DNA from 3 places in the Krasilnikovia sp. MM14-A1259 genome. Region 3 is predicted to be linked to each of the others. Evidence: riboswitches for the same ligand, from Rfam matches in the RefSeq annotation. Region 3 holds a riboswitch; each other region holds the start of a gene.
The links. Region 3 has a riboswitch for S-adenosylmethionine ahead of thrC (threonine synthase). Riboswitches for the same ligand answer to the same signal wherever they lie in the genome.
Positions count from the first base shown of each region.

Region 1: it holds a riboswitch for S-adenosylmethionine, as region 3 does, so the genes downstream of both, ACMCNK_RS06160 (aminotransferase class V-fold PLP-dependent enzyme) here and thrC (threonine synthase) in region 3, are expected to answer to the same signal.
Region 2: it holds a riboswitch for S-adenosylmethionine, as region 3 does, so the genes downstream of both, ACMCNK_RS02250 (ABC transporter substrate-binding protein) here and thrC (threonine synthase) in region 3, are expected to answer to the same signal.

Region 1 covers NZ_BAAGAJ010000002.1:1,447,258-1,451,171, forward strand. Annotated here, with positions in the region: gene ACMCNK_RS06155 (AraC family transcriptional regulator) at 1-944, opposite strand, end outside; gene ACMCNK_RS06160 (aminotransferase class V-fold PLP-dependent enzyme) at 1,125-2,453, opposite strand; SAM riboswitch class IV at 2,491-2,603, opposite strand; gene epsC (serine O-acetyltransferase EpsC) at 2,722-3,288, shown strand; gene cysK (cysteine synthase A) at 3,285-3,914, shown strand, end outside.
Region 2 covers NZ_BAAGAJ010000002.1:532,188-536,101, reverse strand. Annotated here, with positions in the region: gene ACMCNK_RS02265 (CPBP family intramembrane glutamic endopeptidase) at 1-234, shown strand, start outside; gene ACMCNK_RS02260 (hypothetical protein) at 251-547, opposite strand; gene ACMCNK_RS02255 (VOC family protein) at 693-1,133, shown strand; SAM riboswitch class IV at 1,211-1,321, shown strand; gene ACMCNK_RS02250 (ABC transporter substrate-binding protein) at 1,536-2,393, shown strand; gene ACMCNK_RS02245 (amino acid ABC transporter permease) at 2,429-3,196, shown strand; gene ACMCNK_RS02240 (amino acid ABC transporter ATP-binding protein) at 3,193-3,914, shown strand, end outside.
Region 3 covers NZ_BAAGAJ010000002.1:4,201,508-4,205,421, reverse strand. Annotated here, with positions in the region: gene ACMCNK_RS18965 (alpha/beta fold hydrolase) at 1-786, shown strand, start outside; gene ACMCNK_RS18960 (ABC transporter permease) at 783-1,673, shown strand; SAM riboswitch class I at 1,880-2,012, shown strand; gene thrC (threonine synthase) at 2,024-3,301, shown strand; gene ACMCNK_RS18950 (N-acetyltransferase family protein) at 3,587-3,914, shown strand, end outside.

The sequences.
Region 1 (3,914 bases), 2.8 Mb from region 3:
ATCGTGAGCCGGGGTGACTGCCCGTATGCGGTGCGGTAGTAGGCGGCGAAGCGTCCGAGGTGGCCGAACCCCCACCGGCGGGCCACCTGCGCCACGCCCGTGTCGGGATCGGCGCACTGCAGGTCGCGGTGGGCGTGGGCGAGCCGGACCCGGCGCAGGTAGAGCATGGGTGTGGTGTCGAGGTGCCGGCTGAACCCGGCCTGAAGGGCGCGGACGCTGGTCCCGGCCGCCTCCGCGATGTCGGCCAGGGTCAGCGGCCGGGCCGGATTGGCGTCGATGAACTCCACCGCGCGGCGTACCGCGCCCGACCGGATCCATTGCCGCCCATGGTGGTGGGGTGTGTGCGGGAACGCCGCCAGCGCCGCGGCCGCGGCGGCATCGATCGCGCCGGTCAGCACGAGCGGGTTGGCCAGAGCCGACTCCCTGGCCAGCAACGCCGTGTGCAGGTACCGCATGGTGGCGCGGAAATGGCGGCCGAGTGCGGGGGTGACCGGGTTCATCGAGGCGAACCGGAACCGTTCGGGGTCCAGCCCGGCCCGCGTCGCGACCGGCCCGACCGGAAGTTCCAGCGTCAGCACCCGGCCGTCGAAGTCGCCGGCGGTCGCGGTGAACGGTTCCGCCACCGGATAGGCAAGAGTGTCACCCGGACCCAGCGTTGCCTGGCCGGTCCCGGTGCGGAAGCCGGCCTGGCCGCGGTCGGCGGTGAGAAAGACCAGGTGGTCGAGGAACGGGCAGTCCAGGTGAACGCCGATCTGGCTGGCGATCGCGCTCATCCCCATCGGACCGGCCACCGTGGTGTGCTGCCGGTAGAAGAACGTCCCGGCGTCACCGAAGATCCTGACCCGGGCGCCGGCGCAGGCATTGAGGGTTATCTCGACAACCTCCTGGGGGTCGGCCGCGACCACTTCGAACCGCTGCACGGGGATGGCATCGTCAACGGGCACCTCGGTCCCCTCCGTGGTACGGCGTGGCATCCCGGCCCCGCCGCCCGTCGCGGGCGGCGGGGCGTCGACCGTGACCGGCCGGGACGGATTCGAACGGCAGATCACGTCGATGTGAATGCCCGATCGACACCTACAGGGCATACCCGCCGGGCGGTCCCGTACACCAGAGGCCGTTGGTCCCTAGCGGGCGCCGAACGACTGTGTGCACCGGCCGCCAGGGCGCGCGGCGATCTGTGCCAATGCGGCGACGAGCCGGTCGACATGCTCCACTGTGGTCCCGGCGCCGATGCTCACCCGCACCGCGGTCGTCGGCGGCGCGGCGGGCGTCGCTGCGGCGGGAACCGCCGCGAGCAGATGACGGGTCAGCGGATGCGCGCAGAACAGGCCGTCACGAACCCCGATGCCGTGGTCGTCGGCCAGGCGCCGGGCCACCTCGGCGGACTCCAGCCCGGCGACGACGAAGCTCACGATGCCCGTCCGTGGATGCCCCGGACCGAACAGGGCCAGCCGCTGCACGCCCGCGACACCCGCCAGCCCCGCGTCCAGCCGATCCAGCAGCCGCTGCTCGTGCCGGGCAAGGCCCGCCCAGCAGGTCTCCGTCAGTGCCGCACACACCGCAGCCAGCGCCACGGCCCCGACCAGGTTCGGCGTGCCGGCCTCGTGCCGCGCGGGGCCACCGGTCCACTGAACCGTCGCGTCGGCGTCCACGTGCCGGGTGGCACCGCCGCCGCGCAGGTACGGCTCGGCGTCGTCGAGCCAGTCGGCGCGCCCGGCCAGCACTCCCGCACCGAACGGCGCGTACAGCTTGTGGCCGGACAGGACGACGTAGTCGGCGCCGAGCGCGGCCAGGCTCACCGGGCCGTGCGCCGCGAGCTGCGCGGCGTCGACGACCACGCGGGCGCCGTACCGGCGTGCCACCCGGGCGATCTCGGCGACCGGCCACACCTCGCCGGTGACGTTGCTGGTCGCGGTGACCGCCACCAGCGCCGGACCGTGCCGGCGCAGCGCCCGGTCCACCGCGGCGACCGCGTCGTCCGGCGTACCGGGCAGCGGCAGACGGATCGCCCGGCGCCACGGCAGCAGGTTGGCGTGATGCTCGCCGACGAACGTGAGCACGTCGGCACCGCGCGGCACGGCGTGGGCGAGCAGGTTCAACGCATCCGTGCTGTTGCGGGTGAAGACCACCTGGTCACCGGCGCGGCAGCCGACGTACCGCGCCACCGTGGCGCGGGCCTGCTCGTACGCACGGGTGCAGTGCCGGGACAGGGCCCCGGCCCCGCGGTGGACGCTGGCGTACGTCGGCAGCAGCCGGGCGACCGCCTCGGCCGCCACCGCGGCACACGGGGCGGTGGCGGCGACGTCCAGATTCGCGTACGGAAGCAGGCGCCCGTCGGTGACCCGGACCCGCACGTCACCGCCCAGCACCGCCAGCGGGTGTGCGGGTGTCGGCGCCGGTGGGTCGAGGTCGGTGGGCTGCGGCAACAGGGGGTGGACCGAAGTTGGGTACACGTCGACTCCGCGTGGTGTCCAGGGACCGGCGCAGGCCGATCCGCGCTTGCCCCGCCGCTGCGGCAGGGCCAGGTCGTCCCCGGAGGCACCCCGCCGCGGATGGAGGGTTGCCGACCAGCCAGCCGGGGCTTGTCGCTGGTACTCAGGACCACCGCGCACGTTACCCGATCACGGCGCGCAGCGCGCCGGGGCGACGGACCCTGTCCGGCGGGGTTATGCGTCCGTACCGTCGGCCCTCCGAACGTCGCGATACCTGCGTGGAGGACACGTGCTGGACGACGTGCGCGCCGCATGCCGGCGCGACCCTGCCCTGCGGGGCGCTCTCAAGATCGAAGCGTGGCTGTATCCCGGGCTGTGGGCACTGTGGTCGCACCGCCTGGCCCACCGCCTGCACCGCCGGGGCCTGCCGCTGCTGCCGCGGGCGCTCTCGCAGTTCACCCGGCTGGTCACCGGCGTCGAGATCCACCCCGGAGCCACGATCGGGCGGCGGCTGTTCATCGACCACGGCGCCGCGGTCGTCATCGGGGAGACCGCCCGCGTCGGCGACGACGTGACGATGTACCACCGGGTCACGCTCGGCGGGCGCGGCTGGTGGCGCGACACCGGCCGTGCCCGGCGCCACCCCAGCGTCGGCGACAGGGTCGTCCTCGGCGTCGGCGCCACCGTGCTCGGGCCGCTGCACATCGGCGACGACGCCGAGATCGGCGCGCACTGCCTGGTGCTGGCGGACGTCCCGGCCGGTGCGCGGCTGCGCGCACCGGCCGCCGTGGCCCGGGTCCGAACCCATGTCCGTCCCCGGCGCCGCGCCGGCACCCGCCCAGGAGCTCTGACGTGATCTTCCGCGACGCCACTGAACTGATCGGCCGCACCCCGCTGGTGCAGTTGTCCCGCTTCGACCCGGACCTGCCGGTCCGCCTGCTGGCCAAGCTCGAGTCGCACAATCCGGGCGGCAGCGTGAAGGACCGGATCGCGGTGGCCATGATCGACGCCGCCGAACGCAGCGGTGAACTCATCCCCGGCACCGCGATCGTGGAGGCGACCAGCGGCAACACCGGTATCGGACTGGCGGTCGTGGCCGCCGCCCGCGGCTACGCGCTGACGCTGACCATGCCGGAGAGCATGAGCGCGGAACGGCGTGCCCTGCTCACCGCGTACGGCGCGCGCCTCGTGCTAACCCCGGCCGCCGAGGGGATGTCCGGGGCGGTACGCCGGGCCTGGCAGATCGCCGACGAACAGCGGGCGTTCCTGCCCCGCCAGTTCGACAACCCGGCCAATCCCGACGCGCACCGGCACACCACCGCACGGGAGATCTGGGACGACACCGGCGGCGACGTCGACGTGCTCGTCGCCGGCGTCGGCACCGGCGGCACCATCACCGGGGTCGGCCAGGTGCTGAAGGAGAAGAACCCGGACCTGCACGTGGTGGCCGTCGAGCCGGCCGAGTCACCGGTGCTGTCCGGC
Region 2 (3,914 bases), 3.7 Mb from region 3:
ACCGGCGTCCTGTTCTGGCGGGCCAATCTGGTGACCTCGGTGCTGTTCGTCGCGGTCCACCTCGTCGGCTGGGCGTTCCAGGGCACGCTGCCGGCGAACGCCCTGTCGGTCTACCCGGTGTCGATCCTCGTGCTCAGCCTGGTGCTCGGCTACCTGCGCCACCGGACCGGATCGTTGCTGGCCCCGATCCTGCTGCATGTGGGCAACAACGCGGTGAACCTCTGGTGGCGGTGACCGGCCCGAACGCCGGTCAGGCCGGGACGGACCGTTTGACCTCGAGGTTGTGGAAACGGGGCCCGCTCGAACACAGCGCCGCCATCTTCTCGGCGAACTCACTGGTCTCGGGCAGTGCGCTGTTGGCCATGGCGTCCTCGTACGAGGCGAACTCCACGATGGTCAGGAAGCGTTTCGGGTTGTCCCGATCCTGGGTGACCGTGAGCCGGAAGCCCTCCGGTGCGTCCCCCAGCCCGGCCATCCGGGAATCCCCGAGAGCGAACATCTCATCCGGCCGGTCGGTCTCGTACTCGATGATCTGAACAAAGCTCATCCAAGCCTCCCGGGCCTCAGAATGGGATGCCTGAAGCTATCAGTCCATCCTGGTCCCTCGACAGCACACGACACCTGATGAACCCGATCGAATGACGGCGCCGCCACGGGACCGAGCAGCACCGCGTCTGCCTATGCTTTGGGCCATGACCATTCAGCGGATGGACAATGTCGGCATCGTCGTCGACGACCTCGACGCCGCCGTCGCGTTCTTCACCGAGCTCGGCATGGAGCTGGAAGGCACGGCACAGATCGAAGGCGGCTTTGCGGACCGCACCGTCGGACTCGACGGCGTCCGCAGCGACATCGCGATGATGCGTACGCCGGATGGCCACGGCAAGCTGGAACTGGCGAAGTACCACTCCCCCGCGGTGCTCGGTACGGGGTTGCCGGGGCCGCCGCCCAACACGCTGGGTCTGCATCGTGTCATGTTCGCCGTCGACGACATCGACGACACCGTCGCCCGTCTCCGCACCCACGGCGCCGAACTGCTCGGCGAGGTGGCGCAGTACGAAAGCATCTTCCGCCTCTGTTACCTCCGTGGCCCCGCGGGCATCATCGTCGCCCTGGCCGAGCAGATCGGCTGACGCGATCGTCCGTTTCGCGTGAGGGTGGTCATATCTGCTGGACGCTTGCGCGCCCCCGGCTGCTAGCGTCGGTGCCAGGTCATGAGCGCCAGCGTGAAGCCCCGGCTTGCTGGCCGGCAACCCTCCTCCGCGGTGGGGTGCCCCGGGTGAGGACCGGGCACGGAGCACGTTCCGTGCAAGCGTGGCCTGGCCCCCAGGTCATCACCGACCCAGGAGAGCCATGTCTTCTCACCGTTGTGCCGCGAGCGTGCGGGTGCTGACCCGCCGCCGCCACGTCGACATGATGCGAATCTGCAGCGCCGCGTGTCGCTCCGGCGCCACGCGATAACGGCACCCGTTTCGCCGCGCATCGTCCGTCGGACGCGCGCGCCACCGAACCACCCCTCATCTCAGGAGACCCCTGTGCGATTTCTGCCTGCCCTCACCCGGGCCGCCGCCCTCGGCGCCGTCGCGATCCTCGGCGCCACCCTGCTCACCGCCTGCGGCGACGACGCGTCGTCCGGCTCGGCCGCCAACCCGTACGGTCTGTTGCAGCCCGGTGTGCTGCGGGCCGGCACCCTCACCGACGCCCCGCCGAACGTCTATCTCAAGGACGGGAAGTTCACCGGCTTCGACAACGACCTGCTCGCCGCGGTCGCCGGAAAGATCGGCCTGAAGGTCGAATTCGTCGGCACCGACTTCTCCGCGCTGCTGTCGCAGGTGAACAACCACAAGTTCGATGTGGGCAGTTCCTCGATCACCGTGACCGAGGCGCGCAAGAAGACGGTGGACTTCGGCAACGGCTACGACTTCGGCTACTTCGGACTCGACGTGCCTTCGGACTCCCCGATCACCGGCTTCGACGGGCTTTCCGGCAAGCGGGTCGTGGTGGTGCAGGGCACAGTCCAGGACGACTACGCCACGGGCAAGGGCCTGAACCCGGTACGGGTGCCCGACTACAACGGCGCCGTCAACCAGCTCAAGGCCGGCACCGCCGACGCCTGGATCGCCCCCGCCGAGATCGGCGAGAAGTCGGCCGCGGACAGCGGATCCAAGATCAAGGTGGCGGCCAAGCAGCTCAGCCCCGCACCGACCGCGTACGCGGTGGCGAAGGGCAACGACGCGCTGCGCGCGGCGTTGAACACCGGGCTGGACCAGGTCATCGCGGACGGCGCGTGGAACCGGTTGCAGGCGCAGTACTACCCCGGCCGCCCGATCCCTGCCGGCTTCACGCCCGGCAGCGGCACGGCACCGCGCGCGTCCGCATCAGCGGCGTCCTGACCGGTGCCGGAGCAGAGGGGGGGCGGTGACCGCCGATGGAATCGGTGAACACGCTGTGGGAGACGTTCTTCGACTGGCCGTCGATGCGGGCCGCGCTGCCCGAGATGGTGACCGTCGGGCTGCGCAACACGCTGATCCTGGCGGTCAGCGCCGCCCTGCTCGGCTCGGTGCTGGGTCTGCTGCTGGCGGTCGCCGGGATCTCGCGGACCCGCTGGCTGCGCTGGCCCGCACGCCTCTACACCGACGTGTTCCGGGGGCTGCCGGCCGCGGCGACGATCCTGCTGATCGGCGTCGGGCTGGCACCGCTGGGCATGCGGATCTGGGGGCCTGACCCGTACCCGCTGGGCATCCTGGCGCTGTCGTTGATCGCGGCGGCGTACATCGGTGAGATCTTCCGGTCCGGCATCCAGTCCGTGGAGGCCGCCCAGCTCGAAGGGGCCCGCGCGCTGGGCTTCTCCTGGGCCGAGTCGATGCGGCTGGTGATCGTCCCGCAGGGGGTCCGCCGCGTGCTGCCGGCGTGGGTGAACCAGCTGATCGCCCTGATCAAGGACTCCAGCCTGGTCTACTTCCTCGGCCTGGTGGCCAGCCAGCGGGAACTGTTCCGGATCGGGCAGGACCACGCGGCCACCACCGGCAACGAGTCCGCGCTGCTGCTGGCGGGCCTGTTCTATCTCGTGCTGACCGTGCCGCTGACGCACGCCGTCAACTGGATCGACCGGCGGCTGCGGCACGGCCGGCCGGCATCCGTGCCCGCCGACCAGGACGACGATTCGGTGCTGTCCGGTGTGGGCGGTGCGCGGTGACCAACCTCGGCGGCGCGACGGGCTCCGTCAGCCTGAGCCTGCGCGACATCCATCTGGCGTTCGGGCCGCACCGGGTCCTGCGGGGCGTGCGTCTCGACGTGGCCTGCGGACAGACCGCGTGTGTCATCGGGCCGTCCGGCTCGGGAAAGTCGACGCTGCTGCGTACGATCAACCGGCTCATCGAACCGGACCGCGGTGACGTGCTGCTCGACGGGCGCAGCGTGCTCCACGACGACCCGGACCACCTGCGCCGGCGCATCGGCATGGTGTTCCAGCAGTTCAACCTGTTCCCGCACATGAGCGTGCAACGCAACATCACGCTCGCGCTGCGCCGTATCCAGGGGCTCTCCGAGGACGAGGCGGCGGCGGTCGCCCGTACGCAGCTTGAGCTCGTCGGGCTCGCGGCCAAGGCGGACGCCCGGCCGGCGCATCTGTCCGGCGGGCAGCAGCAGCGCGTCGCGATCGCCCGCGCGCTGGCGTTGCAGCCGCAGGTGATGCTGTTCGACGAGGCCACCTCCGCGCTCGACCCCGAGCTGGTCAAAGGCGTGCTGGGTCTGATGGCCGAACTGGCGGCCGAAGGAATGACCATGGTCGTGGTCACCCACGAGATGGGGTTCGCCCGCCGGGTCGCGGACACCGTGGCATTCATGGACCGCGGGGTGGTGCGGGAAGCCGGTGCACCCGCCGCGATGTTCGAAAACCCCACGGATGACCGGCT
Region 3 (3,914 bases):
ACGTTGCGGGTGCTCATGGGGCTGACGATGCCGACCGAGGGCGACGCGCTGGTGTTCGGGCACCGGCTCGTGCCGGGCGCGCCGATCCTGTCCCGCGTCGGTGCGCTCGTCGAAGGCCCGGGCTTCCTGCCTCACCTCAGCGGCTACGAGAACCTGCGCGCGTACTGGCGGGCGACCGGGCGGCCGGAGGCGGACGCGCACTTCGACGAGGCACTGGAGATCGCGGGGCTCGGTGACTCCGTGCACCGCAGGACCAAGACGTACAGCCACGGGATGCGGCAGCGGTTGGCCATCGCCCAGGCCATGCTGGGCCTGCCCGAGCTGCTGGTGCTCGACGAGCCCACCGACGGGCTGGATCCGCCGCAGATCGCCGAGATGCGCCGCGTGTTGCAGCGCTACGCGACCGACGGGCGGGCCGTACTGGTCTCCAGCCACCTGCTCGCCGAGGTGGAGCAGACGTGCACGCACGCCGTGGTGGTCAACAAGGGCCGGATCGTGGCGGCCGGGCCGGTCTCGGAGATCGTCGGGGACTCGCCGTCCGTGCTGCTCGAAGTCTCGGACGTGCCCGCCGCGTCGCTGATCCTGGCGGGGCTGGACGTCCGCTCGGTCACCCCGGACGGCGACACCGGCCTGATCGTCGACATGAACGGCACCCCACGCGCCGACGTGGTGGCGTCACTGGTCCAGGCCGGGGTCGGGGTGGACCGGGTGGTGCCCCGCCGCCGGCTGGAGGATGCGTTCCTCGCGCTGGTCGGGGACAACTCGCGGGGAAGTGGGGACCGATGAGCGCAGTGATCGACAAGCCGGATACGGGGCTGAGCGCCGCGACCGGGTACCGGCCGTCGGCGACCCTGCCGATCCTGGCGGAGGTACGGCGGCAGGCGTCGCGGCGGCGTACCCAGCTCGCGCTGGGGTTCATGGTGGTGCTGCCGCTGATCATCCTGCTGGCGTTCGAGTTCGGCGGGGACGGCAACGACGACGGGCGCCGCCGCGGCGGGGCGTTCGCGAGCCTGGTCGACCTGGCCACCTCGGGCGGGCTGAATTTCGCGCTGTTCAGCATCGCGGTGTCGGCGGGTTTCCTGCTGATCGTGGTCGTGGCGCTGTTCTGCGGCGACACCGTGGCGAGCGAGGCGAGCTGGGGCACGCTGCGGTATCTGCTGGCCGTGCCGGTGCCCCGGGCCCGGCTGCTGGGCGTCAAGCTGTTCGTCGCGCTGGCGTACTCGCTGCTGGCGCTGCTGACCCTGTTCGGCACGGCGTTGCTGGTCGGGACGCTGCGCTACGGCTGGCATCCGCTGGGCAGCACGATCGCCGCCCAGATCCCGCCGGGCGCCGGGGTGCTGCGGCTGCTGGCGATCCTGGCGTACCTGGCCACCACGATGCTGATCGTCGCCGGGCTGGCGTTCCTGCTGTCCACGCTCACGGACGCAGCATTGGGCGCGGTCGGCGGCGCCGTGCTGCTGTGGATCCTGTCCAGCATCCTGGACCAGATCACGGCCTTGGGAAATTTGCGCACCGTGCTGCCCACCCACTACGCCGACGCCTGGCAGGGCCTGCTGTCGACCCCGATGCAGACGGCAGACCTGGCCAAGGGCGCAATCGCCGCCCTCTGCTACGCCACGCTCTTCATCGGCCTGGCGTTCTGGCGTTTCACCCGCAAGGACGTCACCAGCTGACCGGACGGGACGGCGTCGTGGTCGTGGTCGCACGGACCTGGCAGGGACGGGCGTCCTGGCGCCCGTCCCGGTCTCGGCGGGAGCGACGGTCAAGAGCACGACGGACGTGCGACAAAAAGCTCTAATCCCCGAGAGGACGCTCACAGATCGGGATCACAGGGTGATGAGCACCCTGACGCCCCGTAAGCTGGGCGGCACAACTGCATACCTCATCCAGAGGGGCTGAGGGAACGGCCCGATGACGCCCCGGCAACCACCGCACTCGACTCGATGACGAGGCCAGACGTGCGGCAGGTGCTAATTCCGTCCCCCGCGCGACGCGCCGGGGAAAGATGAGAGGACGGCCTCCCATGACGTCGATCGTCGACGCCCCTGTCTCGACGAGCCCCGCTCGCGCCCTCGTCTGCCGCGGCTGCGGCGCCGAGTTCCCGCTGGCCGCGCAGCACGCCTGTTACGAGTGTTTCGGGCCCCTGGAGATTGCGTACGATCCGGCCGCGCTCGCCGGGGTGACCCGTGCCCAGATCGAGGCGGGCCCGCAGAACATCTGGCGCTACGCCGCGCTGCTGCCCGCCGGGCAGGATCCGGCGCAGCGGGTCACGCTCGACCCGGGGCTGACGCCGCTGGTCAGCGCGCCCGCGCTGGCCGCCGCGGTCGGGCTGCGCGCGCCGCTGTGGGTGAAGGACGACTCGGCCAACCCGACCCACTCGTTCAAGGACCGGGTGGTGTCGGTGGCGCTGAGCGCGGCCCGCGGGCTCGGGTTCACGCGCTTCGCCTGCGCCTCCACCGGCAACCTGGCCAACAGCGTGGCCGCGCACGCCGCTCGCGCGGGGGCGCCGTCGGTCGTGTTCATCCCGGGCGACCTGGAGCAGGGCAAGGTCGTCACGACCGCGGTGTACGGCGGCCAGCTCGTCGCGATCGACGGCTCGTACGACGACGTGAACCGGCTCTGCAGCGAGCTGGTCGAGACGGAGGAGTTCGAGGACACCGCGTTCGTCAACGTCAACGTCCGGCCGTACTACGCGGAGGGTTCCAAGACCCTCGGGTACGAGGTGGCGGAGCAGCTCGGCTGGCGCATCCCGGCCCAGGTGGTCATCCCGATGGCCAGTGGCGAGCTGCTGACCAAGGTGGACAAGGCGTTCACGGAGCTGGTCGAGATCGGACTGGTGGAGGCGCCGGCCGGCGGGTGGAAGGTGTTCGGCGCGCAGTCCGCGGGATGCAACCCGATCGCCACGGCGCTGCACAACGGTACGGACACCATCACGCCGGTGAAGCCGACCGGCATCGCCAAGTCGCTCAACATCGGTGATCCGGCCGCGGGGGCGTACGCGATCGAGACGGTGACCCGCACGGGCGGGTGGATGGACTACGCCGACGACGACGAGATCCGGGCCGCGATCGGGCTGCTGGCCCGTACGACCGGGGTCTTCGCGGAGACCGCGGGCGGGGTCACGGTCGCGGTGCTGCAGAAGCTGGTGGCCGGTGGCCGGCTCGATCCGGATGCTGAGACGGTCGTGTTCAACACCGGCGAGGGCCTCAAGACGCTGGACGCGATCGCCGCCCAGGTGGGCCCCACGCACCGGATCAAGCCGTCGCTGCGTGCGGCACGTGAGGCGGGCCTGCTCGGCTGAACGGCACCGTCGGGTATCCGACCGACAACTGGTTTTTCCTTCGGGGGAGGGCTTGCGGACCGATCCCGGGGTCGGCAGGATGCTCTACGCGGGAGGGCGCGTCGCCGTACGAGGTCCCACCTTACGAGCTTGGCGACAATCTCCTAGGGGCCCAACGACCCAGCGCCGGAGGCGCTGTGCGCGCGTCCTCCCGACCAAATCTCCTCTGCCGCCAGATCTTCTCTGCCGACTGTGCCTCGGCGTAATTCGCCTGCGCCGGACGGTGTGTGCGCTCATCCTGGCGGGATGCGCATCGAGCCGATCACCGAGGCCACCCTCGAGCGGGCCTTCACCGTGGTACGAGCCGCCATGGAGCTGGACGTTCCGGACCTTCCGCCCGCGGAACGGGCGGTCTTCTTCGCCGCGTTCCACCACCCGTTCCCGGGGGCTCTCCAGGAGCGTTACCTCGCGTCGGACGACGATGTCCCGGTCGGATTTCTGGGGATCAATCTGCCCCGATACGACAACTTGGACAATGTGCACCTCGACCTGATCGTGCACCCGCAGCACCGGCGCCGCGGCGTCGGCCGGGCGCTGTACGACCACACCGTCGCGCGGGCCCGCGCGCTGGGCC